2 regions of the Pseudaminobacter sp. Soil_N_29 genome follow, and region 1 is predicted to be linked to the other one. Evidence: predicted binding sites of a transcription regulator. Region 1 holds the regulator's gene; the other holds the start of a gene.

Region 1 (11,973 bases):
CGGCACGGTCCAGTTGGCGGCAACCGCGTCGAGTACGGCCGCCACCGTCTGCGGCTTCATCAGCGAGGGCGTCCCGCCGCCGAGGAATATGCTGGTCACCTCGCGCGGGCCGGTGCGCTGGCGCATCGTCGCCAGTTCGGCCTCGAAGGCGCGGACAAAGCGCTCCTGGTCCACCGGCTGGTGGCGGACATGGCTGTTGAAGTCGCAATAGGGGCACTTGGCCGCGCAGAACGGCCAGTGGATGTAGACGCCGAAGCCCGGTTCGCTGCTGGTCAATATCGCGTCCTTCACGCCGCGCCGAGCATGGCGCGGGCAAATTTCTGGAAGGCGCGGGCGCGGTGCGACAGCGCCTTGTCCTGGCCCGGCTTCCAGCCGTGCTTTTCCTCGGCCGTCATCTCCCCGAAAGTCTTCTCGTGGCCTTCCGGCAAGAAGACCGGATCGTAGCCGAACCCCTTCTCACCGCGCGGGGGCCAGACCAGCTGGCCCTCGGCCTCGCCGCGGAAATATTCGGTGTGGCCGTCCGGCCAGGCCACGCAGATGACCGCCACGAAGCGGCCGCTGCGGCTCTCCGGCGATACAGCACCTGCCTCGCTCATCGCGTCTTCCGTGCGCTGCATGGCCATGGCGAAGTCGCGGCTGCCGTCGGGCATCTCGGCCCAGTTGGCGGTGTAGACGCCCGGCTGCCCGTCGAGCGCATCCACGCACAGGCCGGAATCGTCCGACAGCGCCGGCAGGCCGGTCGCGGTTGCGGCAGCCAGCGCCTTGATCGCGGCGTTTTCCTCAAAGGTGGTGCCGGTCTCGTCGGGCTCGGGCAGGCCGAACTCCTTCGCCGACTTCGCCTTGAAGCCGAACGGCGCCATCAGGTCGGCGAACTCGCGCAGCTTGCCGTCATTGTGGCTGGCGACGACGATTTCCCGGTCGGTCAGAATGCGCATTCAGATACCCCAGATACGTGGTTCGGCGATCTCCAGCGAATTGCCTGAAGGGTCGCGGAAATAGATGGAACGGCCCCCGTTTGGCCATTCGAAATCGGCTTCTATGGCGACGTTGCTGGCCTGCAGATGGGCCTTCCATCGCGCAATTTCATCGGCGGTGCCCGAAAAGCAGAGGTGGCCTTCACCCACCGTGCCATGCGGCGGCACCGGAAGTTTCGCGTCCGAGGCGGGCGGATGCCGCGTCGCCTCGGCGTTGAACAGCAGGAGCACGCCTTGCCCGCAGCGGAAGAAGACATGCCGTCCCGGCACCTTGGCAATGCGCTCCAGCCCCATCACCTCGCCGTAAAACGTCTCCGCCGCGTCGAGGTCGGAGACGTAGAGGGCGCTTTCGAGGATGCCGGAGGGGCGCATTTTTGCCTCAGGCCACCGCCATCTGCTGCAGGCTCACCAGCCGCGAAATACCCTTCTTGGCCAGCGTCATCAGATTGGTGAACTCTTCTTCAGAGAAGGGCGCGCCTTCGGCAGTGCCCTGGATCTCGACGATGCCGCCCTTGCCCGTCATCACGAAATTGGCGTCGGTGCCGGCCGAGGAGTCTTCCAGGTAGTCGAGGTCGAGCACCGGCTGGCCCTCATGGATGCCGCAGGAGATCGCGGCGACATGGTCCTTCAGCACCTTGGCAACCGAAATCATCTGGCGCGCTTCCATCCAGCGCAGGCAGTCGTGCAGCGCCACCCAGCCGCCGGTGATGGCGGCCGTGCGCGTGCCGCCGTCGGCCTGGATGACGTCGCAGTCGACCGTGATCTGCATCTCGCCCAGCGCCTGCAGGTCCACCACGGCGCGCAAGGAGCGGCCGATCAGGCGCTGGATTTCCAGCGTACGGCCGCCCTGCTTGCCGGCGGCGGCCTCGCGGCGCATGCGCTCGCCGGTGGAGCGCGGCAGCATGCCGTATTCGGCCGTCACCCAGCCCTTGCCGGTGTTGCGCATCCAGCCCGGCACCTTTTCTTCAAGGCTGGCGGTGCACAGCACATGCGTGTCGCCGAATTTGACGAGGCAGGAGCCTTCCGCGTGCTTGGAAACGTTGCGCTCGAACGAGATGGGGCGCATTTCGTCGGGTTGGCGTTTGGAAGGGCGCATGCGGTTCTTTCTTCTTGAGAGCTGTTTTCTAGCCGGCTTGTAGCCTCATGCCGGCCCTGGCGCAAAGGAAAAGCAGCGGCACCGCGGCACGGTTGTGTTCCGGCTGGGTGAATCTATATCTTGATTCCGGAGGTTTGATGAGACCATGACGAAGCCTGTTCTGGATCCAATGTTGCCGTCGCTCGACATGCGTTCGCGCGAGATTTTCCGTCGCATCGTGGAATCCTACCTGAAAGACGGCGAGCCGGTCGGCTCGCGCAATCTGGCGCGCATGCTGCCTTCCAGCCTGTCGCCCGCCACCGTGCGCAACGTCATGAGCGACCTGGAGCAGCTTGGGCTGATCTATGCGCCGCATATTTCCGCGGGCCGCTTGCCCACCCAGCAGGGCCTGCGCTTCTTCGTCGATGCCTTCATGGAGATAGGCGACCTCAGCGAGGAAGAGCGCCGCTCGATCGAGACCCAGCTCAAGGCCGCCGGCAGCGGCGCCACGCTGGAACAGATGCTCATCGACGCCAGCCAGATGCTCTCGGGCCTGTCGCGCGGCGCCGGCCTGGTGCTGGCGAGCAAGAACGAAGTGCCGCTGAAGCACATCGAATTCATCCAGCTCGATCCGCGCCGGGCCCTCGCCATCATGGTTTCGCAGAACGGCGATGTGGAAAACCGCGTCGTCGAGTTGCCCGCCGGCGTCACTGCCTCCCAGCTCATCGAGGCCTCGAACTACCTCAACGCGCATGTGCGCGGCCGCACGCTGGTGGAGGCCAGAAGCGAGATCGCGCGGCTGAAGGAGGAGACGCGCGCCGCGCTGGACGCGCTGTCCCAGGACCTGGTCGAAAAGGGGCTGGCGATATGGGCCGGCGCCGAAACCGGCTTGCCGGCGCGCCTCATCGTGCGCGGCCGCGCCAATCTCCTGGAAAACCTCACCGCCCAGGCCGACATCGAGCTGCTGAAGCATCTGTTCGAAGACCTCGAGACGCAGCAAAGCATGGAGCAGCTTCTCGATCTCGCAGAGGCTGGGTCGGGCGTGCGCATCTTCATCGGTTCGGAAAACAAGCTGTTTTCGCTTTCCGGCTCCTCGCTGGTGGTCGCGCCCTATCGCGACAAGGATGCCCGCGTGGTCGGCGCGCTCGGCGTCATCGGGCCCACCCGGTTGAACTACGCCCGTATCGTGCCGATGGTGGACTACACCGCCCAGCTCATCTCCCGTCTGCTGCGCTAAGGCGGTTCAGGGAAGGCCATCTCGCTCCACAGCGGCGTTTCTCTCATCCCTGAAACGTTCGTGACGCGACAAGAAGCGCCTGAAGGATTATTATCGCTGCCGTGCGGGTCACGGTTCGTCGTGGCGAGAGTTCGCGCGCCGGGATGTACCAGTGGCCGCTCCAACAGTGGAGGAACGGCAATGGCAGGTTTCCACGTCATGGCAGGCGCCACCGAAGGCTATGAACGCATCACGGTGCGCAAGATCGGTTTTGCGGATGTGCTCGACGCGCTTCGACAGGGCGCGCGGGATTTTTGGGAAAAGCCTTCCCACTATGTCTTTCTTTGCGTGATCTACCCGCTTGTTGGCGTTTTCCTGGCGTCATGGACCTCCGGCCGCAACGCGCTGCCGCTGTTGTTTCCGCTGGCATCGGGATTTGCCCTGCTAGGGCCGCTCGCCGCGATCGGCCTCTACGAGATCAGCCGCAGGCGCGAATTGGGCCTTGATGCATCCTGGGGCCATGCGTTCGATGTTAGGCATTCGCCGGCGCTGCCATCCATCGTTGCGCTCGGCATCTGGCTCTTCGTGCTCTTCATCGTCTGGCTGCTCAGCGCCAAGGCGCTCTATGTTTCGCTGTTCGGGCCCGAAGCGCCGGCCTCGATGCGCGTTTTCTTCAACGAGGTCTTCCGGACCTATGCCGGCCATCAGCTGATCCTGTGGGGAAATCTCATCGGCTTCTGCTTCGCCGTGGTGGCGCTCGCCACGACCGTGATTGCCTTCCCGCTGCTGCTCGATCGCGACGTCGGCGTGGTTTCGGCGGTGGAGACATGCGTGCGCACGATTCTGGTCAATCCGCTCCAGATCCTGTTCTGGGGGCTGGTCGTGGCGGTCTGCCTGGTCATCGGCTCGCTGCCCCTATTTGCGGGCCTTGCGGTGGTGATGCCGATCCTCGGGCACGCCACCTGGCATCTCTACCGCAAGGTGATCAGTCCGCGCTCCCGCACGGTGGTAACCTCAGAGAGCTATTCGTCCGTGAGCTGAAGCCTTTGGAGACGCCGATGGCACTGGAAGAACTCAAGGCGCAGATCGGCTATCTCGTTGGCCAGATGGTCGACCGGCCCGAAGACGCACACGAAATCTACGAGCGCATCCGCGAGAAGCTCAACGAACTGCGCGCCATGGGCATGCCGCTGCCGGCCGACCTGGTCGAACTGGAGAAGCAGCTCGACGCCAATTTCGGCACTGCCAACGGCTGAGAGTATCCGGCGGCGGGATACGCGCTGCCGCCGGCAAATGGCGTTGCCGCGCTGGCCCATTCCCAAAGCTGCGGCCGCGTGCGATACGCTGTCCCATGACTCTTGCCGGATTCCTTGCCTATAGCGGCGCGCTCGCCGTTGCCGCCGCCATTCCCGGACCCGGCGTTACCGCACTCGTGGCGCGCGCACTCGGTTCCGGTTTCCGCTCGTCGCTGGCCATGTCGCTCGGGCTGATCTGCGGCGACCTTACCTATCTCACTGCAGTGGTGCTTGGGCTGGCGCTGGTGGCGCAGACCTTCGGAACCGTGTTCCTGGTCATCAAATGGCTGGGCGTGGCCTATCTTGCCTATCTTGCCTGGACTTTCTGGCGCAGCGGCATCACGCCCGAGAATGTCGAGGCGCGCAAGGGCAAGGGCGGCATGTTCAGCGCCTTCCTTTCCGGGCTCACCGTCACGCTGGGCAATCCCAAGACAATGATCTTCTATCTCGCGCTGACGCCGACGCTGGTCGACCTGCGCACTATCACGCCGTTCGACTATGGCGTGTTGGCAGTGATCACAATTCTCGTGCTTCTGGTCGTTCTGGTGCCCTATCTGGCGCTGGCGGCCAAGGCGCGCTGGCTGCTCCGAACGCCGCGTGCGCTCAAGGCGCTGAATCGCACCGCCGCGGCCTTCATGGCCGGCGCGGCTGCAGCCATCGCGGCCCGCTGAGAGCAGTCTTTCCGGAACTGCGTTCTCTTCTCTCTCAGTCGCTTGGAATTTCATTCTATGCGGCAGGGCTTTTCTGCATGCCCGCCACTCGGTTTTTGCCGGCTGCCGCCCTATCCTTTGGCAAAGAGAATTTTCAGGCAATCCATAGTGGAGCAGTACCCATGAACAAGCCCGCCCTCAACACGCGCGCGCCCGGGCGCGGCCGCATCTACGGCTCGATTACCGAGACGATCGGCGACACGCCGCTGGTGCGCCTCGACAAGTTCGCCAAGGAGAAGGGCGTGGTGGCCAATCTCCTCGCCAAGCTGGAGTTCTTCAATCCCATCGCCAGTGTCAAGGACCGCATCGGCGTGGCCATGATCGAGGCGCTGGAGGCGGCGGGCACGATCACCCCCGGCAAGACCACGCTGATCGAGCCGACCTCGGGCAACACCGGCATCGCGTTGGCCTTCACGGCCGCGGCCAAGGGCTATCGCCTGATCCTGACCATGCCGGAAACCATGTCGCTCGAGCGCCGCAAGATGCTGGCGCTGCTGGGCGCCGAACTGGTGCTGACCGAGGGCGCCAAGGGCATGAAGGGGGCGATTGCCAAGGCCGATGAGCTGGCCGCCACCATTCCCGGCGCCATCATCCCGCAGCAGTTCGAAAACCCGGCCAACCCGGAAATCCACCGCCAGACGACGGCCGAGGAGATCTGGAACGACACCCAGGGCGAGGTCGACATCCTGGTTTCCGGCATCGGCACCGGCGGCACCATCACCGGTGTCGGCCAGGTGCTGAAGCAGCGCAAGCCCGACGTGAAGGTGGTGGCAGTGGAGCCGGATGCCTCGCCGGTGCTCTCCGGAGGCCAGCCGGGCCCGCACAAGATCCAGGGCATCGGCGCCGGCTTCGCGCCGAAGGTTTTGGACACATCGATCTATGACGAGATCGTGCGCGTGACCAACGAAGACGCCCTGGCCGATGCACGGTTGGTGGCCCGGCTGGAGGGCGTGCCGGTCGGCATCTCATCGGGCGCGGCGCTGCATGCCGCGGCCATCATCGGCGCGCGGCCGGAAAATGCCGGCAAGAACCTCGTCGTGGTCATCCCCTCCTTCGCCGAGCGCTACCTGTCCACGGCCCTGTTCGAAGGGCTGGGCGGCTAGGAGCCCGGGTTACAGTACCGCTGGACCGCTGAAAAAACCGGTGTGGCGCGGTGGCCGCCCGGTTGAGCGGGGGCTCGATAGCGATCAAATCTCCCCGACCGGCGATCGGCCGGTGGGAGGAACTTCATGTACAGACTCTATACGCGCCCAGGCAGCGGCGGCTTCGTGGCCGAGGCGGCATTCGCGCTGGCCAATGTGCCCTATGAACGGATCAACGTGGCCAGGTCGGAGGCTGCCGATCCGCAGTTCCTGAAAGTCAGCCCGCTCGGCCAGGTGCCGGCGCTGGCGCTGCCCGAAGGCGGCACGATGACCGAAACCGCAGCCATCTGCATCCTGCTGGGGGAGCGCCATCCGGAAGCGGGCCTCGCGCCCGGCCTCGGCGAGGAGGCGCGCGCCGATTTCCTGCGTTGGATGGCCTTCATGTCCTCCGCGCTCTACCCCGCGATCCTGCGCCTCTATTACGCGCCGCGCTATACGGCCGATCCCGACGGCAAGGCCGCCGTCGAGGCATCTGCCCTGGCGGAAATCGATCGCGGCCTTGCCATCATCGACCGGTCGCTCGAGGGCCGCGGCTGGCTGGCGGGCGACAGCCTCTCGCTGGCGGATGTCTATCTGCTGATGCTCTATTCCTGGCACCCGCAGCCGGAACAGGCGCGCGCCGCGCTGCCCAATGTCGAGCGGCTGTGCAACGGGCTGCGGCAGCATCCCGTTCTCGGCGCGCTCAACGCCGATCACGACATGTGGTGATTTGAGGCCGGGCGGCGGCTACGGCCGCTGCCGAACGGCCATGTCTGGTGGCGTTCGTCGCCGCCGAAAGATTGTTTAGCCGGGATGGGGGCGTTTTGGCTGGCAGCGCTGCTGCGGATCGCGCCGGGCTTGGCCGCGCGCGAAAATGGCGGTCAAGCGCCGGGGCGGGCGCGGGCGGAGATGCGCCCGTGGCGATCAGAATTCAGGGCGAAGCCGTTCACTGAAAGAAGGCCGCACATTGGGCTTGGCGTTGCGGCGGCGCTCGCAGGCCGGGCCGGGACCGCGCATGTAATGGCGTTCCGGACGGTAGGTCGGAGCGATGAATTCGCGCAGCGCGATTGCGTAGCTGATGATGCGATTCCAGAGAGCCATGTCTAAAAATCCCAGTCCGTCGGAAGCCCCCTTCCGAATGCAGACCAATGATAGCGTGCGGTCGTGAATAGTCCGTGAACGCGTTGTTAATCTTTGCCCGAAAAAGCCTCCAATCGTGGCCGAAAAGAGGTGGTTTCGCGCTCTTTCGCCGGCGGTCGACGCCTGGCGGCAGAGTGTGCCTTTTACGCAACGGAATGCGGGCTGAATCCGGCCCGAGACCACAGGAAAAAATCAGGGCAGAAAAGTCTTCTCGAAGGCGCGTCTGCCGGGCGGGGAAAAGATGATTGCGCGGCTGCCCGCTTCCCGGCGCGCCCATTTCTCGGCAAGGATCCTGTCGAAGATCGCCGCTCCCAGCGAGCCCGCCAGATGCGAGCGCCGGACGCTCCAATCCAGGCAGGCTCGGCAGACCGGGCGGCGCGACTTTCCAAGCTGGTCCGGCTCGATGCCGACGGCACTGAAGAAGGACGGGCCGGCTTCCCCCAGCACGATGCGCTCGCCTTCGCGGCTCAGGATGTTGCGGGCGAGAAAACCGTCGAGCATGGCCACCGCATGGTCGCCGGCGAGGTGGTCGTAGCAGATGCGCGCCTCGCGCATCGTTGCCTCGCGCGGGCCGGGGCGCACCCGCTTCGGCCCGGCAGCGGCCGCCACGCCCATGATCGATTCCAGCATCGCCGCGACCTGCGCATTGGCAAGGCCGTAATAGCGGTGGCGGCCTTGCGCGGCGAGCGACAGCAACCCGCCCTCCAGCAGCTTTGAGAGATGCGAGCTTGCCGTCTGCACGGTCACGCCGGCTTCCAGCGCCAGCTCGCTTGCGGTCAGCGCACCGCCCCCCATCAGCGCCGTCAGCATGTTGGCGCGGGCGGGGTCTCCCACCAGGCTTGCGATGCGGGCTATGTCTGGGCTGTTTCGCATGGTTCGATGCTAGTCGAAGCATTCATGTCGGGCAAGCGGCTATGGTCGCCGGCATGGACATGAAGACGGACATCGATGACGCGAGCGCCGAGGGCGCATCGCCGGTGGAGAACCGATCAAGGCGCCCGGCATTGCGGCGGCTCTCTGTCTGGTGCGAGCGCTGGCGGCAGCGCCGGCATCTCACCGAACTGGACGACCACATACTGCGCGACATCGGCATTCCTCCGGGCATGGTCGAACGCGAACGCGCCAAGCCGTTCTGGCGCCGCTGACCAGCCTGACACGAATTCGCCGCCGACGCTTCGTTCCGCATCGAAGCGTGGCCGGCATTCAAGGCATCGTTCATGGAAAGGAGACGATATGAGCATCACCTGCTTCATCCGCTACGAAATCGAGCCGACCGGAAAGGCGGATTTCGAGCGCTATGCGCGCAACTGGGGCCAGGCCATCCCGCGCTGCGGCGCCGACCTGATCGGCTATTTCGCGCCGCACGAGGGCTCGGCCACGACAGCTTACGCGGCCTACACGCTCGACAGCCTCGCGGATTACGAAGCCTATCGGTCGAGGCTTGCCGCCGACCCGCTCGGCCGCGAAAATTATGCCTTCGCGCAGGAGAAAAAATTCATCCGGCGAGAAGACCGCATCTTCCTGAAGCTGGTCTCGGCCCCGCATGCCGCGCTGGTGCGTCCATGATCGCGGTGATCTTCGAGGCCACGCCAGCGGCCGACCGCTACGATGCCTATCTCGGCATCGCCGCCGAACTCAGGCCGCTGCTCGCCGGTGCCGACGGGTTTGTGTCGATCGAACGGTTTCAGAGCCTGTCCGATCCCCGCCGCGTGCTCTCGCTTTCGTTCTGGCGCGACGAGGAGGCGGTGAACGCGTGGCGCAACACCGAGGAGCATCGACAGGCGCAGAAGGCGGGGCGCGCAGGCATATTCGAGGACTACCGGCTGCGCATCGCGCATGTGCTGCGCGACTATGGCATGGCCGAGCGCGGCGAAGCCCCGGCCGACAGCCGGGGCGTGCATGGCTAAGGGGCTTGGGCTCGCTAGGCGTTGCCGATCAGCACGCCTGCGGCCAGCACCAGCGCGCCGCCCAGCACAACTTGGAACGTGGCGCGTAGCCAGGGCGTTTCCATGAAGCGGTTCTGGATGAAGACGATCGCCCACAATTCGAAGAACACGACGATCACCGCGATGGTCGTCGCGGTCCAGAAATCAGTGATCAGATAGGGCAGGGCATGCCCCAGCCCGCCGATTGCCGTCATGATGCCCGAGGCCAGGCCCCGGATCAGCGGCGAGCCGCGGCCGGAGATCTTGCCGTCGTCATGGGCGGCTTCGGTGAAGCCCATGGAAATGCCCGCGCCCACCGACGCCGACAGGCCGACGAGGAAGGTTTGCCAGGTGTCCTGCGTGGCGAAGGCGGCGGCGAAGATCGGCGCCAGCGTGGAGACGGAACCGTCCATCAGCCCGGCCAGGCCCGGCTGGATATAGGTCAGGATGAACTGCCGCCGCTCGGTCGCGCCTTCCTCGGCGAGTACCTCGTCGGTGAGGTGCTTGCGGCCGAGACGCACCGCCAGCGATTCATGCGCCTTTTCAGCCGCCGCAAGGTCGCCCAGCAGCTTGCGGGTGGAGGCGTCGGTCGTGTGCTTGATGGCCTCCATGTAAAAGCGGTAGGCCTGCTCTTCCATCTGCTCGGCCATGGCGCGCACCTTGTCCAGCCCAAGCGGCCGCACCAGCCAGTCCGGCTTGCGGTCGTAATAGCCGCGCACATGCTCGCGCCGGATCAGCGGAATACGGTCGCCGAAGCGCTTGCGATGCAGCTCGATCAGCGCGGCCCGGTGGCCGTCCTCTTCCTCCGCCATCTCCTCGAACACCTTGGCCGAGTCCGGATATTGTTCGGCCAGCCCGTCGGCATATGCACGATAGATGCGCGCGTCGTCCTCCTCCGAGGAGATCGCCAGCGCCAGGATTTCCTGTTCCGAGAGGGATTCGAACGGGCGGCGGCCAATGCCGAGTACGCGGGAAAGCATGAGTGGAATCCATTAGTTTAGAATGGTTCTAAACTATGTGACGCTTACGGCCCGGTCAACGGCCGATATGAGGCCGGATCAAGAAATCGGGATCGGTCTTTTTATAGCTATACCTTCGCCTATATGGACCGGATGCACCGATGGAAGGATGGTCCGATGCCGGCCATAAATACTGCTATCGACACCACGCTCGTCCTCGAACTCATCACCAGCATCCAGGCCGATCTCGACCGGCTGAGAGGAATGCTGCAGCCGCCGGCGCAGGAATTCGACCCCGCCGACCCGCGCAACAAGACCTGCGACGGCAAGCTGACGGCGGACGGCGTGGAGTGCTGCTATCGCCTGTTCGACGCGGGCCATAGCCGCTACTCCGTGGCGCGGGCGATGAAGATTTCTTTTGCCGCCGCAACCCATCGTCTGAAGGCTTGGCGCAAGGCAGGCGGCCAGCAGCGCCAGCGCGTGCGGCTTGGCTGAGGCTTGAACCGAGCGAGCCACCGCCGCTCGGCCGTTCACTTCACGAGGTCGGCGGGCTGGCCGTTTCCGGAGAGGATCTGCGCCGCGCCGCTGACCACATTGCGAAATGCATCGTCGAAGCCCACGCCACGCGCCTGCCAGCGATAGGTCTTTCCCTGTGCTGAAAGCCGCCACTGCGCAACCCAGCCCAGCGCCTCGTCGCTCCAGGAAAGGGTGCCGGCTACGACCAAATCTGAGCCTGCCGTCTTCGCGATCCGATCGAGATTGCCGGTCTGGCCGTCCGAAGCCTCAGCAAGAACGGCTTGCGGAGGCAGAACGAAGGGCAGGGCGGAGCGATCCGCCGCAGCGGCCAGTGCGCCGCGCATGTCCTGGTCGCGGGCGTCGGCGCTGTCTTCGGCCAGTGTGAAGGTCTTGCCTTTCATGTCCCTGATGCCGACGAGGAGAACAATGCGCGGGCGGGGCGTGGCCCATGGCCGGCGGCCCAGGCTGGCGAGCAGGGCGTCAATCTTCTGCCGGTCGAAATCGCAGGTCAGATCATGCGGCCTGTCATAGCTTCCCTGTTCGTCATGGAGCGGTATGCCGCCGAGACGGTCGCGATAGCTGAAACCGGTCACGAATGAAGCCGCCTTGCCTGCCAGCGCAGCCACCTTCGGATCGTCCGTCAGGCGCGGGTCGCCCGAAACCTTGGCCACCACATCCTTGAGGCACAGGGCAAACCCGAGCGCCCGGCGTTCCTCTCCCTGTCCGCTGACGACAGCTTTCGCCTGGTAAAGTTCGTCGGCTACCGCGTGGAAAGCGGGCAGCACAGCCGCTAGCAGGGCAACAAGGCAGCAAAATCCTGAACTGCGAAGCATTGCGGTTCTTCCCCCGCCGACGTCGCCCGAGAACTGAAGCTGTTCCGGCGCCGCGGAGTTTGCCTCAATCCAGCGTGCGGCGGAAGCGCAGCAGCGCCATCGTCGCAAACAGCACCACGAAGACAAGCAGCGCCACCACCTCGCTGGCGATCGCCTGGAAGTCGGCACCTTTCAGCATCACGCCTCGAACGACGCGCAGGAAGTGGGTC
Region 2 (11,973 bases), 780 kb from region 1:
AAGCGGAGGACCTGGTCCAGCTCTTTGAGACGGCCCTGAAGCGGCGCCGGCGCGGCCAGGTGATCCGCATCGAATTCGACAACCAGATGCCGGACGAACTGCGCGAGTTCGTGGCCACCGAGCTTGGTGTGTCGCCCTCGCGCATCAGCGTGCTGACGGGGCCGCTGGCACTCAGCCAGATATCGGAGATCGTGGCGCTTCCGCGCGACGACTTGAAGTTCCCGCCCTTCAACCCGCGCTTCCCCGAGCGCGTGCGCGACCATGGCGGCGACTGCTTCGCCGCAATCCGAGAGAAGGATTTCATCGTCCACCATCCTTACGAATCGTTCGACGTGGTGGTGCAGTTCCTGCGCCAGGCAGCGGCCGATCCCGATGTGGTGGCGATCAAGCAGACGCTGTACAGGACCTCAAACGACAGCCCCATCGTTCGCGCGCTGATCGACGCCGCGGAAGCGGGCAAGTCTGTCACGGCGCTGGTGGAGTTGAAGGCGCGTTTCGACGAGGAGGCGAACATCCGCTGGTCGCGCGACCTGGAGCGCGCCGGCGTGCAGGTGGTGTTCGGCTTCATCGAATTGAAAACACATGCGAAAATGTCGCTGGTGGTCCGCCGGGAGGAGGGCCGGCTGCGCAACTACGTGCATCTGGGTACCGGCAATTACCACCCGGTCACGGCGCGCATCTACACCGACCTTTCCTTCTTCACCACCGACCCGCATATCGCCCGGGATGTGGCGCAGCTTTTCAACTTCATCACCGGCTACGCGCAGCCGACCGAAGAGATGCTGCTGGCGATGTCGCCGCTGACGCTCAGGAGCCGCATTCTCAAGCACATTACCGACGAGGTCGCGCATGCCAAGGCTGGCCGCCCGGCGCAGATCTGGATGAAGATGAACTCGCTGGTCGACCCCATCATCATCGACGCGCTCTACGATGCCAGCCTTGCCGGCGTGGAAATCGACCTCGTGGTGCGCGGCATCTGCTGCCTGAGACCGCAGGTGCCCGGCCTGTCGGAGAACATCCGGGTGAAATCGATCGTCGGCCGCTTCCTCGAGCACAGCCGCATCTATTGCTTCGGCAATGGCCACGGCCTGCCATCCGACGATGCCATCGTCTATATCGGCTCGGCCGATCTGATGCCGCGCAACCTCGATCGCCGTGTCGAAACGATCGTTCCCATCCTGAATCCGACCGTGCACGAGCAGGTGCTGGGCCAGATCATGCTGGGAAATATCATGGACAACCAGCAAAGTTTCGAAGTATTGGCAGACGGTACCTCGCGGCGCATCGTGCCGGACGAGGGCGAAGAACCGTTCAACGCGCAGGAATACTTCATGACCAATCCTAGCCTGTCAGGACGGGGCGACGCCTTGAAGTCGCATGCGCCCAAGCGCATCGCGCAGTTCAAGCGCCGCAAGAAAACCCTAGCTATCCAGGGCTAACCCTCCTGATGATCGCACGATCCCAGGGGCGATTGCAGGATCGCCGACCGATTTCCGTCATAGATATCGGATCGAACTCGATTCGCCTGGTGGTCTATGAGGGCATCGCCCGCTCGCCCACCATCCTGTTCAACGAGAAGATGCTCGCCGGGCTGGGGCGCGGCATTGTTGCGACAGGAAAGCTCGACCCCGAGGCGGTTACCCGCGCCATAGAGGAATTCGGGCGATTTCGCGCACTCTCGGACCAGGCCGGCGCCGGCGACCTTTATGTGATTGCCACTGCCGCGGCGCGAGAGGCGGAAAACGGCCTGGACTTCATCCACCGCGCCGAGAAGATCCTGCGCACTGAGATCCGCGTTCTGAGCGGCCGCGAGGAAGCCCACTATTCGGCCCTCGGCGTATTGTCGAGCTTCCACCCGGCCGACGGCATTGTGGGCGACCTTGGCGGTGGCAGTCTCGAATTGGTCGAGGTCGAAGGCGAAAATATCGGCGACGGCATAACGCTGCCACTGGGTGGCCTCCGCCTGCAGGACATGGCCAGGAACTCGCTTGCCGCTGCGGCACGTATTGCCCGCGAGGAGATGACCCGGGCCAGGCTCTTGAGGCGGGGGCAGGGCAGGGTGTTCTACGCAGTGGGGGGCACGTGGCGTAACCTTGCCCGGCTGCATATGAACATGACGAACTATCCGCTCAGCGTCATGCATCATTATGAAATGAGCATCGAAAGCTGCCTGCCCTTCCTGCGCCAGGTCGCCAAGGGCGATGTCGACAAGATGAAGGGCATCGAAGGCGTGTCCAAGAACCGGCGCGCGCTCCTGCCATACGGCGCGGCCGTTCTGCTCGAGATCATCGCCAAGATGAAGCCGTCCAAGGTCGTGGTTTCGGCCCATGGCGTGCGCGAGGGCTTCCTCTACTCGCTGCTGTCGCCGCGCGAACAGAAGCTCGACCCCCTCATTTCCGCGTCGGAGGAACTGGCGGTGCTGCGCGCCCGTTCGGTCACCCATGCGCATGAGCTGGCGCGCTGGACCGGCCAGTCCTTCGCTGCTTTCGGCGTCGACGAGACTGAGGACGAAGCCCGCTATCGCCAGGCGGCCTGCCTGCTGGCAGACATCGGCTGGCGCGCGCACCCGGAGTATCGGGGCACGCAGTCGCTCAACATCATCGCGCATGCCTCATTCATCGGCGTCGACCATCCTGGCCGTGCCTATCTGGCGCTGGCCAGCCTCTATCGCCATGAAGGCATTTCCAACGATGCCGGCGCCGCCGAACTCAGGTCGCTGGCCACGCCTCGTTATCTGGAGCGGGCCCGGCTGCTGGGCGCGCTGTTCCGGGTCGTCTATCTCCTCTCGGCCTCGATGCCGGGGGTTATCCCCAAACTGCGTTGGGAAGAACGCGACGATGGGGTGCTGGCGCTGGTGATCCCGACGGAGTTCGGCGACTTGCTCGGAGAGCGCCCGGCAGGGCGGCTCGGGCAACTTGGCAAGCTGATAGGGCGCAAGCTCGTTATGGCCGTGGAAGGCGAGCCGGCCTTCGTGGCTGGGAAGTGACGCCAGGTCGTCCAACGAAAAAGGCCCGGTCGAACCGGGCCTTTTTGCTGAAGCGTGTGCTTGCTTTCGGTTAGGCGCGCCGGCCATCGACCGAATAGGCACCCGGGCCAAACGCGGCAAGGACCAGGAGGCCGCCGGCCATGGCCAGGTTCTTCTGGAAATTGATGAGCTGCCCGGCGTCGGCCCAGTTCATGTGCGCGACCAAGGCCGAGGCAACGCAGAACAGTGCCAGCACATAGGCAGCAATGCGGGTCTGAACGCCAATGAGAACGGCAAGGCCGCCGAGGAGCTCGATCAGGCCGACGATCACGGCCGTGGCAGTCGGCACGGGCAGGCCGTAGCTGGCGAAATACTGTGCGGTACCGGCGATGCCGGTCAGCTTGCCGTAGCCGGCGAGGATAAAGATGATCGACAGCAAAATGCGGCCGAGGAGTACGATGGCACTGTTGGGCATGTTTCTTCCCCTGAGACGATGTTCGATGACGCGGAGTAACGCGGAACTGGTTTCAAGACGAGATCGAAACTTCCGAACGCATTGTATACCGATTCACACCTAATCGCACTCCGGCGTGCACAGCTGCCCGCCGGAGTGCGGATTGGTCGTCCCGAGGGATCAGGCGAGCGGTCAGCCCGGACGGGTCATGTCCTCCGGCCGCACCAGGCGGTCGAAGTCCGCTTCGCTGATATAGCCGCCACCCACCGCTTCCTCGCGCAGCGTCGTGCCGTTCTTGTGCGCGGTCTTGGCGATCTTGGCGGCATTGTCATAGCCAATGGTCGGCGCAAGAGCCGTGACCAGCATCAGCGAGCGCTCGAGCGCGGCCTTGATGTTGTCCTCGCGCGCCTCGATGCCGACCACGCAGTTGTCGGTAAACGAGATCGCCGCGTCGGCCAGCAGCTGGACCGACTGCAGGAAATTGTAGGCCATCAACGGGTTGTAGACGTTGAGCTCGAAATGGCCCTGGCTGCCGGCGAAGGTGATCGAGGCATGGTTGCCGAACACCTGCACGCAGACCTGCGTCAGCGCCTCGCACTGGGTCGGGTTGACCTTGCCGGGCATGATCGAAGAGCCGGGCTCGTTTTCCGGCAGCGACAGTTCGCCCAGCCCCGAGCGCGGGCCCGAGCCGAGGAAGCGGATGTCGTTGGCGATCTTGAACAGCGCAGCGGCGGCGGCGTTGATGGCGCCGTGGCTGAACACCATGGAATCATGGGCCGCCAGCGCCTCGAACTTGTTCGGCGCCGTCACAAAGTCGATGCCGGTGATGTCGGCGATGCGCTCGGCGACCTTCTCGGCGAAGCCGACCGGCGCGTTGAGGCCGGTGCCCACCGCGGTACCGCCCTGCGCCAGCTCGCACAGGCCGGGCAGCGTCATCTCGATGCGCTTGATGGAGGAGGCGACCTGCGCGGCATAGCCGGAGAATTCCTGCCCAAGCGTCAGCGGGGTGGCATCCTGCGTGTGGGTGCGGCCGATCTTGACGATGTGGTCGAAGGCTTTGGCCTTTGCATCCAGCGACGCGTGCAGGTGCTTCAGCGCCGGCAGCAGGTCATGGATGATCCGTTCCGCGCAGGCAATGTGCATGGCCGTCGGATAGGTGTCGTTCGACGACTGGCTCATATTGACGTGGTCGTTGGGGTGGACCGGCTTCTTCGAGCCCATAACCCCGCCCAGCATCTCGATGGCGCGGTTCGAGATCACCTCGTTGGTATTCATGTTGGACTGGGTGCCGGAGCCGGTCTGCCAGACAACCAGCGGGAAGTGATCGTTGAGCTTGCCGTCGATGACTTCCTGCGCAGCCTTGACGACGGCGTCGCCGATGGCAGGGTCAAGCCTGCCGAGCGCCATGTTGGCTTCGGCGGCTGCCCGCTTGACGATGCCCAGCGCCCGCACGATCGACAGCGGCTGCTTCTCCCAGCCGATCTTGAAGTTGCCAAGCGAACGCTGCGCCTGCGCGCCCCAATAGCGGTCGGTCGCGACTTCGATGGGCCCGAAAGTATCGGTTTCAGTTCTGGTTGTTTGAGCGCTCATGAGGCCGCCTCCGGGAAATTTTTATAACGCTGGCAACGGCCTACCGCTTTGCACAATAGGCTTCAAGTGCAGAGTGGGAAGCACGCCGAACCTAATCGGTTCAAAGCAGGGAACGGGCCGTGGGCGCCAGCCGAAGCCGTTCCGAAGGCCGGGTGAAATGCCTTTTCAGCCGCGGAAGGAGGTCTTGCGTCCAGACGGGGTCGGCTTCGAGGGCGGCTTCGTGGCGGGCATGGGCCAGGGCGTCGGCAAAGCGCTGAAAGAAGACGAATACGTTCTCTTCGTCCCGCACCGGCAGGCGAGGGAAGGTGTTTTCGGCGTGTTCGGTCACGAAGGCAGCTATCGGCGGGCCGCCATGCTGGGTGAGAAGCGGTGCGGCTTCTTCCGCCATGAGTGCCACGAACTCTGACTCGGTTTCCGGCGCGATGTGGAAGATCACGGCTGACAAGACCGTGAAGGAAGCAAGTTTGCCCAATTCGTCGCGCACGCTTCCGGCAAGATCGAACGCGGACCCCGCCCATGCCGGCTTCAGCAGCAGCACGTCGCTGTAGTCGATCATGGTAGCATTGGCGGCATCCTTGTGCGCCGCCCAAACCGGACCGCCGTAGAAAGCCTCCAGCGCCGCCTTGCGCGAGACCATGTCATCGAACCCGCGCAGCCAGACGAAGCAGTCCGGCCAGTCGAGGTCGCGGAACTGGCCGATCACATCCATGCCGGCCTCTTCCTGGCTTTCGATGAAATAGCCGTCGAAGATGCGGATAAGGTCCTCGCGGCGACCGTTGTGGAGCGTGTATCGCCTTAGCTCGACCACGGGCGAGAACGACCTAGATCGCTCCGGGGGTCTCCGTATCACAAGTTTCTCGGTCATGACCCTCTCGGCAGGCTTTCCTGTTTCATAACGGAACCGTTGCCCGGTTCTGTCAATCCGGTGTTGTCAGGAGCTTGCCCCGCCGGCATCAGCACCGAAGTGCGCCTCGCCAGCCTGGGCGGACCATCGCGGCGTGTGAGGACCAGGCGACCAAAGGAAGAAAGGCGCGCCTTGAAGCCCGCCTTTCTCCCGCCGCTACCAGAACAAGACGCTCAATGCGTGCGCTTGACCTTTTCCTTGGCGTCGCCATAGCCCTTCTGGATCTTGCCGGCCACCTTGTCGACCTTGCCCTCAGCCTCGGTGCGCTTGTTGCCGGTGAGCTTCCCGGCGGCTTCCTCGACAGCGCCCTTGGCCTGCTTTGCGACGCCTTTGATCTGGTCCTTGTTCACCATGTCCGTATCTCCCGAGTTTTTTCGTTGGCGTCGGCTAACGGCCTTCAACGCAAAAAGTTGCGAGATTGCTTCGCGTGGGGCAGGGGCGAATCGGCGCTGCGCAAACAAAAAGGGCGCCGCAAGGGCGCCCTTTCCGTAAGCCTGATGCTTTATGGATTTCCTTAGAAATCCATGCCGCCACTCAAGCCCGCTTGCGGGCTTGAGCATCTTTGGATGCAATGGGCGTGCTTTATGGATTTCCTTAGAAATCCATGCCGCCCATGCCGCCCATGCCGCCGCCGGGCATGCCGGGCATGCCGGCGCCGGAGTCCTTCTTCGGGGCTTCGGCGATCATGGCCTCGGTGGTGACCAGCAGGCCAGCGACCGAAGCGGCGTCCTGCAGAGCGGTGCGGACAACCTTGACCGGGTCGACGATGCCGAACGCGATCATGTCGCCATATTCGCCGGTCTGGGCGTTGTAGCCGAAGGTAGCCGACTTGTTCTCGAGGATCTTGCCAGCCACGATCGAGGCTTCGTCACCAGCGTTCGAGGCGATCTGGCGGGCCGGAGCCTGCAGAGCGCGACGCACGATGTTGATGCCAGCGGCCTGGTCGGCATTCTCGCCTTCCGCCTTGATGGCGAGCGAGGAGCGCAGCAGCGCAACGCCACCACCCGGAACGATGCCTTCCTCGACGGCCGCGCGGGTCGCGTTGAGGGCGTCGTCGACGCGGTCCTTGCGCTCCTTGACCTCGACCTCGGTCGCACCGCCGACGCGGATCACGGCAACGCCGCCGGCCAGCTTGGCGAGGCGTTCCTGCAGCTTCTCCTTGTCGTAGTCCGAAGTGGTCTCTTCGATCTGCTGCTTGATCTGGGCAACGCGGCCCTGGATCTCGGCCTTCTGGCCGGCGCCGTCGACGATGGTGGTGTTCTCCTTGGAGATCGACACCTTCTTGGCACGGCCCAGCATGTTGAGCGTGACGTTCTCGAGCTTGATGCCGAGGTCTTCGGAGATGACCTGGCCACCGGTGAGGATGGCGATGTCTTCCAGCATGGCCTTGCGGCGGTCGCCGAAGCCCGGAGCCTTGACGGCGGCGATCTTCAGGCCGCCACGCAGCTTGTTGACGACCAGCGTGGCCAGAGCCTCGCCTTCGACGTCTTCCGAGATGATGAGCAGCGGCTTGGAGGTCTGCACTACAGCTTCCAGAACCGGCAGCATGGCCTGCAGGTTGGAGAGCTTCTTCTCGTGCAGCAGGATGTAGGCGTCTTCCAGATCGGCGACCATCTTTTCCGGATTGGTCACGAAGTAAGGCGACAGGTAGCCGCGGTCGAACTGCATGCCTTCGACGACCTCGAGTTCGGTCTCGGCGGTCTTGGCTTCCTCGACCGTGATGACGCCCTCGTTGCCGACCTTCTGCATGGCCTCGGCGATCATCTCGCCGATTTCCTTCTCGCCGTTGGCCGAGATGGTGCCGACCTGGGCGACTTCTTCCGAGGTCTTGATCTTGGTCGAGCTCTTGACGAGGTGAGCCACGACTTCCGAAACGGCCAGATCGATGCCGCGCTTCAGATCCATCGGGTTCATGCCGGCGGCAACCGCCTTGTGGCCTTCCTGGACGATGGACTGGGCCAGAACGGTCGCGGTCGTGGTGCCGTCGCCGGCGATGTCGTTGGTCTTCGAAGCGACCTCGCGCACCATCTGGGCGCCCATGTTCTCGAACTTGTCCTCAAGTTCGATTTCCTTGGCGACCGACACGCCGTCCTTGGTGATGCGCGGGGCACCGAACGACTTGTCGATGACAACGTTACGGCCCTTCGGGCCAAGCGTCACCTTCACCGCGTCGGCAAGGATGTTGACGCCGCGCAGCATGCGCTCACGGGCATCGCGGGAAAACTTTACTTCTTTAGCAGCCATTTCTAAGCTCCTGGAGCGGGCCGTTTCCGGACCCGAAATTCAAAATTCTATGGGTGCGGTTGCTGAATTCAGCCGATGATGCCCATGATGTCGGATTCCTTCATGATCAGAAGGTCTTCGCCATTGAGCTTGACTTCGGTGCCCGACCACTTGCCGAACAGAACGCGGTCGCCGGCCTTGACTTCCAGCGGAACCACCTTGCCGGAGTCGTCGCGAGCACCCGAGCCGACGGCAACGATTTCGCCTTCCTGCGGCTTTTCCTTCGCGGTGTCCGGAATGATGATGCCGCCAGCAGTCTTCTCTTCAGACTCGACCCGGCGAACGACCACGCGGTCATGAAGCGGGCGGAAATTCGACTTTGCCATTTTGGTTATCCTTGGTGCGGATGTTGAACGATTCCTCCGTCCGGGCTTCCCGGACCAGCGTTAGCACTCGTTGGGATGGAGTGCTAACGCGAGGATCAAATAAGCCGGGGCCGTTTCGGAGTCAAGAAGCCGCAGGTCGGGCGAAGGCCAAACGCGGCGATTGCTAACACCTGTGAATTGCAGCATAAATATCCCACTCAGATGTACGTGGGCCTTTATGACCGTAACGGTCGGTTGGCAGTTCATCCGGCCTGAGTTCGCGTTGCGCGGTCCTCGCGCGCGCCCTCTCGGGCTGGATTGAACGATGTCGCTGGACACCGAAACCGAATTGCCTGCCGCGCAGGCTGCGATCTCTCTCGCTGTGGAAAGTGGGTCGTCGCGACGTTGCCCTGAGCGCGCCGGCGTGCCCACCAGCAAGATGAAGCGGTGGGGCAAGTACAAGTACTGGACCAAAAGGGACATCAACAAGCTGCGGCGGCTGGCGGCCGAGCAACTGCGGCCGTCCGAAATAGCGCGCCGTTTCAAGTTGCCGGTGCGTGCAGTCCGGTCGCGTGCTTTGAGGGAGCGCATCAGTCTGCTCCGTCCAGCTGGAGGCTGAGTTGCCAGGGCGGGACCTGTTCCACGCTTGCAAACCAAGGATTCGAGAGGAACGCCGGGCCAGCGCCTCGTGTGCTGCCGGAGCAACTGTTGCCTGCTGATGTGCGCTGCTGTTGGGCCTCTGGAAAGAGGGCGGCGGATCGAGGCGTTACCCTTTGAGCTGGCGAGTCAAATCTTTGCGATCCCCGCAAGACGGCTGTTGAATGCTAAGCATGCTTATAATATATCGCGCTCATGGAATTCGAAGGTACGGAAAGGCTCGGCTTTCTCATTCATGACGCGGGGCGTTTGATGCGCAGGCGCTTTGAGAAGCTGGGTCGCGAATATGGACTTTCCTCGGCGCAATGGCGGCTGCTGGTGCGCGTGGTGAAGGATGAAGGGGTCGCGCAGGCTCGCCTGGCTGAATTGCTCGAAGTCGAGCCGATCAGCGTGTCGCGGCTGCTCGACCGAATGGAGGAAGGCGGCTGGATTGAGCGGCGGCAGGATGCTGCCGATCGGCGCGTGCGGATGATCTTTCCGAGCGAAAAAAGCCGCGAAGCATTTGGAGCGATCAGGGCAGTGGCCGGGGACGTGTTCGAGCAGGCACTGACCGGCCTTTCGCCCAGCGAGCGCCAGGGGGTTCTCCGTGGGCTTGCGAAGATCATTGAAAATCTTTCCGACGCCGAAGCGCCGGACCACAAGCAGACATTGTTAAAGGGTGCAACAGGATGAATGCCGTTTCGAAACTCAACGACCATGTCACCGAGGTCGAAGCGGAAAAGCTCTCGCCGAAGGTGACCGTTGCCCAAGCTGATCAACAGGCCGCAAAGCCGGTGCGAAAGCGCCGTGCAGGCCGCATGTTCCTCATGCTCGCGCTGCCCTTGGCGCTGGTCGTTGGCGGCGGCTACGTCTGGGTGACCGGGGGACGCTACCAGGAAACGGACAACGCCAACCTGCGCCAGGCCAAGGTTTCGATTGCCTCGCAGGAGGCTGGCCGCGTGATTAGCGTGAACGTGGCCGACAACCAGATGGTCAAGGCGGGAGACGTTCTCTTCGTCGTCGACCCGGAGCCGTATCGCATCGCTCTGGCGCAGGCGGACGCCGCGTTGGCAGCGGCAAAGCTGAATGTCGAGCAGCTGCGGGCCGCCTACAGCCAAGCGGTGGCGCAGGAGCGCGTGACCGCCGGTGACGTGACCTATCTCCAGTCGCAGTTCAATCGCAGCATGGAGCTCGAAAGCCGCGGCTTCAGCTCGAAATCGAACCTGGATCAGGCGCGCCGCGACCTGGCCAAGGCGCAAGAGCAGCATGCCGCCGCGGTTCAGGGTATCGCCAGCGCGCGTGCCGCCCTCGGTGGCAATCCCGACATAGAAACCGACAAGCACCCGACCGTGCTCGCCGCGCAGGCGACGCGCGACAACGCAGCCTACGCGCTGGAGCAGACGACCGTGCGCGCCCCGGCCGACGGCATGATTGCCCAGGCCTCTTCGTTCAAGGTGGGCCAGTTCGTCGGAGTGGGCACGCCGCTGTTCAGCTTGGTCGAGACGGACGAATTGTGGGTGGACGCCAATTTCAAGGAGACCCAGCTCACCAATGTGAAGCCGGGGCAGAAGGCTGAAGTCACGCTCGACACCTATCCCAACCATCCGCTGAAGGCCACGGTCGAGGCGATCGGCGCAGGCACGGGCGCGGAGTTTTCGCTGCTGCCGGCGCAGAACGCGACCGGCAACTGGGTGAAGGTTACCCAGCGCATCCCGGTGCGGCTGAAGGTCGACACCGATCATCTGGATGTCGCCCTGCGCACCGGCATGAGCGCCACCGTGACGGTGGATACCGGCGTCGCCCGCGGCTTGCCGGGGCTGCTGTCCAGCGCGGTCGCAGCCGACAACGTGAAGTAACAGGAAAATCCAGCGGGCGCCTTCCGAGATGGCGTCCGCATTTCAGGTCCTAACCCATGAGCCCGACAACCCACGCCGAGGTCCCACACCGGGGACTGATAACGGTGTCGATCATGCTTGCGACGGTCATGCAGGTGCTCGACACCACGATCGCGAACGTCGCGCTGCCTTCGATGGTGGGCGACCTCGGTGCGTCGGCCGACACCATCAATTGGGTGCTGACCTCCTACATCGTTGCAGCCGCCATCATGACGCCGGTGACCGGCTGGCTGTCTGACCGTTTCGGGCGCAAGGAACTTTTCCTCACCTCTGTCGTGGGCTTCACCATCACCTCCATGGCTTGTGGCGTTGCATGGAGCCTGGAGAGCATGGTGACCTTCCGCCTGCTCCAGGGTGTGTTCGGCGCCGCGATCGTGCCGCTGTCGCAGACCTTTCTGCTCGACATCAACCCGAAGGAACGTCACGGCCAGGCAATGGCGCTGTGGGGCGCGGGCATCATGGTCGGCCCCATCATCGGCCCGACGCTGGGCGGCTGGCTGACTGAAAGCTTCAACTGGCGCTGGGTTTTCTTCATCAACCTGCCGGTCGGCATCATCGCCTTCCTCGGATGCGCCGCCTATCTGCCGGCCGTGGCCAAGCGTCTGCGCGGTTTCGACTTCTTCGGCTTCGCCATGCTCAGCCTGGGCGTTGGCGCGCTGCAGCTCATGCTCGACCGCGGCGCCGAGGTGGACTGGTTCTCCTCGGTCGAGATCTGGATCGAACTGGGCCTCGCGATCATCGGCTTCTGGGTCTTCATCGTGCATCTGCTGACGGGGCAGAACACCTTCATCGACCCGAAAATCTTCAAGGACCGCAATTTCGCGACCGGCCTGGTGTTCATCTTCGTCATCGGCGTCATCCTGCTGGCAAGCCTGGCGCTGCTGCCGCCGATGCTGTCGACGCTGTTCAACTATCCGACCATCACCACTGGCCTGATCATG

Evidence for each region. The regulator HrcA, encoded in region 1, represses chaperone genes, less so after heat shock. The targets are predictions, from matches to a motif close to GTTAGCACTCNCNNNNNGNGAGTGCTAAC.
Region 2: groES (co-chaperone GroES) is a predicted target of HrcA. The motif match lies at 8,582-8,610, and genes of this name have one in related genera.

What each region holds. Positions count from the first base shown of each region.
Region 1 covers NZ_JBDGLC010000001.1:907,996-919,968, reverse strand. The annotation lists gene hemW (radical SAM family heme chaperone HemW) at 1-276, opposite strand, end outside; gene rdgB (RdgB/HAM1 family non-canonical purine NTP pyrophosphatase) at 288-935, opposite strand; gene AC3A4H_RS04370 (VOC family protein) at 936-1,346, opposite strand; gene rph (ribonuclease PH) at 1,354-2,070, opposite strand; gene hrcA (heat-inducible transcriptional repressor HrcA) at 2,216-3,286, shown strand; gene AC3A4H_RS04355 (DUF2189 domain-containing protein) at 3,467-4,306, shown strand; gene AC3A4H_RS04350 (hypothetical protein) at 4,324-4,521, shown strand; gene AC3A4H_RS04345 (LysE family translocator) at 4,617-5,231, shown strand; gene cysK (cysteine synthase A) at 5,393-6,373, shown strand; gene AC3A4H_RS04335 (glutathione S-transferase family protein) at 6,500-7,120, shown strand; gene AC3A4H_RS04330 (hypothetical protein) at 7,316-7,492, opposite strand; gene AC3A4H_RS04325 (ArsR/SmtB family transcription factor) at 7,724-8,404, opposite strand; gene AC3A4H_RS04320 (DUF1127 domain-containing protein) at 8,458-8,676, shown strand; gene AC3A4H_RS04315 (NIPSNAP family protein) at 8,765-9,097, shown strand; gene AC3A4H_RS04310 (antibiotic biosynthesis monooxygenase family protein) at 9,094-9,438, shown strand; gene mbfA (iron exporter MbfA) at 9,453-10,436, opposite strand; gene AC3A4H_RS04300 (hypothetical protein) at 10,593-10,910, shown strand; gene AC3A4H_RS04295 (DUF2066 domain-containing protein) at 10,946-11,764, opposite strand; gene AC3A4H_RS04290 (ABC transporter permease) at 11,829-11,973, opposite strand, start outside.
Region 2 covers NZ_JBDGLC010000001.1:125,808-137,780, reverse strand. The annotation lists gene AC3A4H_RS00620 (RNA degradosome polyphosphate kinase) at 1-1,439, shown strand, start outside; gene ppx (exopolyphosphatase) at 1,448-2,986, shown strand; gene AC3A4H_RS00610 (DoxX family protein) at 3,057-3,440, opposite strand; gene fumC (class II fumarate hydratase) at 3,612-5,009, opposite strand; gene AC3A4H_RS00600 (NIPSNAP family protein) at 5,110-5,874, opposite strand; gene AC3A4H_RS00595 (CsbD family protein) at 6,087-6,266, opposite strand; gene groL (chaperonin GroEL) at 6,508-8,157, opposite strand; gene groES (co-chaperone GroES) at 8,226-8,522, opposite strand; gene AC3A4H_RS00580 (hypothetical protein) at 8,827-9,120, shown strand; gene AC3A4H_RS00575 (MarR family winged helix-turn-helix transcriptional regulator) at 9,354-9,830, shown strand; gene AC3A4H_RS00570 (HlyD family secretion protein) at 9,827-10,993, shown strand; gene AC3A4H_RS00565 (DHA2 family efflux MFS transporter permease subunit) at 11,050-11,973, shown strand, end outside.